2 regions of the Leclercia sp. W6 genome follow, and region 2 is predicted to be linked to the other one. Evidence: predicted binding sites of a transcription regulator. Region 2 holds the regulator's gene; the other holds the start of a gene.
The links. The regulator PurR, encoded in region 2, represses purine synthesis genes. The targets are predictions, from matches to a motif close to CANGCAAACGTTTGCNTG.

Region 1 (2,205 bases), 1.4 Mb from region 2:
CAATAAACAGCGGCAGCTGGTAGTGATCCCAGAACCAGTTCAGGGAGTAACGCAGCCCCACCGGATCAATCTGCCAGCCCCAGTCCGATTTCTGCACATAGGGGTTGGAGACCAGGCTTTTGCTTTCGTCGTAGTCGAGCTGCGGGTTGTCCTCTGTGGCTTTGGTGGCAAACGACATGTAGTAGCTGAAGCCGATGTAATCCACGCAGCCCTGCTTCAACGCCGCTTTATCCTCTTCGGTGATATCCAGCGCAAAACCGCGACGGGCAAAGTAGTTCAGCAGGTGTTGCGGATAGGCGCCGCGCACGTGTACATCGGTGAACCAGTAACGGCGGTGCATGGCGTTCATCGCCATCATCATGTCGTTCGGGGCGCAGGTCAGGGGATAGATCGGACACATGGCGATCATACAGCCAATTTTCAGCGACGGGTTGATGTCGCGTCCGGCTTTTACCGCCAGGGCGCTGGCCACCAGTTCATAGTGCGCCGCCTGGAACATCACCGGCTCACGATCCTCACCCGGCTGGTACTTCAGCCCGGAGTTGGTAAACGGGGCGAAATCTTCGTGGAAGTTGGCCTGGTTGTTGATCTCGTTAAAGGTCATCCAGTACTTCACTTTGTGCTGATAGCGCTCGAACACCACGCTGGCAAAGCGCACAAAGAAGTCGATCAGTTTGCGGTTACGCCAGCCGCCGTACTCTTTCACCAGGTGATAAGGCATTTCGAAGTGCGACAGGGTAATCACCGGCTCGATGCCATGCTTCAGGCACTCATCAAACAGATCGTCGTAAAACTGGAGCCCTGCCTCATTGGGTTGCTGTTCATCGCCTTTCGGGAAAATACGCGTCCAGGCAATGGAGGTGCGGAAACATTTAAAGCCCATTTCCGCGAAGAGCTGGATGTCATCTTTATACCGGTGATAGAAATCGATGGCTTCATGGTTGGGGTAGTTTTTGCCCGGCAGTACGCCGTCGGTAATTTCGCGGGGGACGCCGTGGGCGCCAGCGGTCATCACGTCTGCCACGCTCGTGCCCTTCCCGCCCTCCTGCCAGCCGCCTTCAAGTTGATGCGCCGCCACCGCGCCGCCCCACAGAAAACCCTCTTTAAATCCTGACATGCGATATCCCTCATTCAGCGTTAATTATCGGCAAAAAAGAGTACAGAAACCGGTTTCAGTGAAATGATGTGCATTCACTGGCAGGGTTGCAAGAATAAGAATGTACCCGGTTTCATTTTCGTGAACAGGTTCAAGTTTGTACGCTAAGAGGCGATTTTTACTCGATTTTCAGGCGCACGATTTTCTGTTGCAGAATGGGCTCGCAAACGTTTGCCTGGACTGTTAGAATTGCGCCGATTTTTCTTATATCGCAATGCAATCGCGTGGGGACTTGAGCCGTGACCAACAAAACTTCTCTCAGCTACAAAGATGCCGGTGTAGATATTGACGCAGGTAATGCGCTGGTTGACCGTATCAAAGGGGTAGTTAAAAAAACCCGCCGCCCGGAAGTGATGGGTGGGCTGGGAGGATTCGGCGCCCTGTGCGCGCTGCCGCAAAAATACCGTGAACCGGTTCTGGTCTCAGGCACCGACGGCGTGGGCACCAAGCTGCGTCTGGCGATGGATCTGAAACGCCACGACACCATCGGCGTTGACCTGGTTGCGATGTGCGTGAACGACCTGGTGGTTCAGGGCGCTGAGCCGCTGTTCTTCCTCGACTACTACGCGACCGGCAAGCTGGACGTCGACACCGCAGCCAGCGTCATCAGCGGTATCGCAGAAGGCTGTCTGCAGTCAGGCTGTGCGCTGGTGGGCGGTGAAACCGCTGAAATGCCGGGCATGTACCACGGCGACGATTACGACGTTGCTGGCTTCTGCGTGGGCGTTGTCGAAAAATCAGAGATCATTGACGGCAGCAAAGTGGCCGACGGCGACGTGCTGATTGCGCTGGGCTCCAGTGGCCCGCACTCTAACGGCTACTCCCTGGTGCGTAAAATTGTTGAAGTGAGCGGCTGCGACCCGCTGACCACCGAGCTGGAAGGCAAACCGCTGGCGGATCACCTGCTCGAACCGACCCGCATCTATGTGAAATCCATTCTGGAGCTGATTGAGAACGTGGACGTTCACGCGATTGCCCACCTGACCGGCGGCGGCTTCTGGGAAAATATTCCGCGCGTGCTGCCGGATAACACTCAGGCGGTGATCGAT
Region 2 (2,205 bases):
CCAATGGCCAGGGCCAGCAGCGGAAAATTGATTTTCATACTTCAACTCCGGATACCGTGTCGTCAGGCGACACAGAACAATGAAGGCGAAAGCATGACATCAATCACAAAAAATGAGAAGTTAACAATTTGGCAAAAGATTTTTGCAGGAAGCGTAACAATAGCAGAAGGGAGACGAGGGAGCATGAGCTCCCTCACAAATATCAGTGCAGCGCAGCCGTCAGACCGCTGGCAACGATCAGACCCAGAACAATAACGGTGGTAATCAGCGAAAACTTAAGATCGGTACTCATCAATTTTTCTCCTTTTAATCACCCTACGAAGAGTGAGCTTGCTCATTTTTGCACAGTTCAGGGTAAAAATCTTGCTGGATTTAGAATGATATCGATTTTTACTCTTCCCCTTTTGGTCAAGATCAGCCAAAATTCCACGCTAAATTTATTAGCGTACCGGCCATTGACCCCCTCCTGACGTCCTGTGTCGTTTTCCCGGCGTACCGCAATTCAAATTGCGCAATTAGGGCGAGTGAAGGCAAACGTTTACCTATTGGTTTTTCAGGAGCTTAAGATATGGTCTGGAGTGACATCTGATGGCAACAATTAAAGACGTAGCGAAACGCGCAAACGTTTCCACTACAACCGTATCACATGTTATTAACAAAACCCGCTTTGTGGCGGAAGAGACGCGTAACAACGTCTGGGCAGCGATCAAAGAGCTGCACTATTCTCCGAGCGCCGTCGCCCGTAGTCTGAAGGTGAACCACACCAAATCGATCGGCCTGCTGGCGACCAGCAGCGAAGCCCCCTACTTCGCAGAAATTATTGAAGCGGTAGAGAAAAACTGCTTCCAGAAAGGTTACACCCTGATCCTCGGCAACGCCTGGAACAGCCTGGAGAAGCAGCGGGCCTATCTGTCGATGATGGCGCAAAAGCGCGTCGACGGCCTGCTGGTGATGTGCTCGGAATATCCGGAGCCGCTGCTGAAGATGCTGGAAGAGTATCGCAACATTCCGATGGTGGTGATGGACTGGGGCGAAGCGAAAGCCGACTTCACCGACTCGGTCATTGATAACGCCTTTGAAGGTGGCTACATGGCCGGACGTTATCTGATCGAACGCGGTCATCGCGATATCGGCGTCATCCCGGGGGCGCTGGAGCGCAACACCGGCGCCGGTCGTCTGGCCGGTTTTATGAAAGCGATGGAAGAGGCCTTAATCACGGTGCCAGAAAACTGGATCGTCCAGGGCGACTTTGAGCCGGAGTCCGGCTATCGCGCCATGCAGCAGATCCTCTCCCAGACGCCGCGTCCAACCGCTATTTTCTGCGGCGGGGATGTGATGGCGATGGGTGCCCTGTGTGCCGCTGACGAGATGGGGCTGCGCGTGCCGCAGGACGTTTCGCTGATCGGGTATGATAACGTGCGCAACGCCCGTTTCTTCACCCCGGCGCTGACCACCATCCACCAGCCAAAAGATTCGCTGGGCGAGACCGCCTTCAACATGCTGCTCGACCGTATCGTCAACAAACGTGAAGAGTCGCAGTCTATTGAAGTGCATCCGCGTTTGATCGAACGCCGCTCTGTCGCCGATGGCCCGTTCCGCGACTACCGCCGTTGATCCGCTCAGGGAGCCAGTACCTCTGGCTCCCGCAGCCACTCCCTGTTCATCGTTTCACTGTCCCCCAGATAATCCAGCAGCCACGCCAGCGCCGGTGACATGTCGTTTTGTTGCCAGGTGAGGCAGCAGGCCGCATCCGGGAAGGGGTTTTCCAGCGACAGCGCCACCCATTTGCCACTGTCTATCCACGGCCGGGCAAAATGGACCGGCACCATCCCCACGCACAGCCCGGCAGACAGGCAGGTCGCAGAGGATTCCCAGTCCGGGGTGACGATCCGCCGCTGGTTATCCAGCAGCCAGGTGATCCGTTTCGGCAGCGAGCGGGAGGTATCTTCCCGCACCAGCGACGGCCAGTTGCGCAGAGTGTCATCGCTGAGCGGGCCGGGAAGCGCGGCCAGCGGATGGTGGCTGGCCACCACGCAGACCCAGCTTAGCATCCCCATATCGCGAAACGCGTAGCGTCCCCCCACCGGTATCGCCTGGGTCGCGCCGATCGCCATCTCCACCCTGCCGTCCGCCAGCGCATCCCAGACACCGTTAAAGACCTCCTGGGAGACGCGCAGCTCAACGTCAGCGAAGTGGCGATAAAAG

Region 1: a site for PurR is predicted at 1,317-1,334, ahead of purM (phosphoribosylformylglycinamidine cyclo-ligase). Genes of this name have one in related genera too.

What each region holds. Positions count from the first base shown of each region.
Region 1 is NZ_CP031104.1:186,381-188,585, reverse strand. Features, by position in the region: gene DVA43_RS00975 (6-phospho-beta-glucosidase) at 1-1,117, opposite strand, end outside; gene purM (phosphoribosylformylglycinamidine cyclo-ligase) at 1,396-2,205, shown strand, end outside.
Region 2 is NZ_CP031104.1:1,601,796-1,604,000, forward strand. Features, by position in the region: gene DVA43_RS07810 (MFS transporter) at 1-38, opposite strand, end outside; gene DVA43_RS07815 (YnhF family membrane protein) at 203-292, opposite strand; gene purR (HTH-type transcriptional repressor PurR) at 589-1,614, shown strand; gene punR (DNA-binding transcriptional activator PunR) at 1,620-2,205, opposite strand, start outside.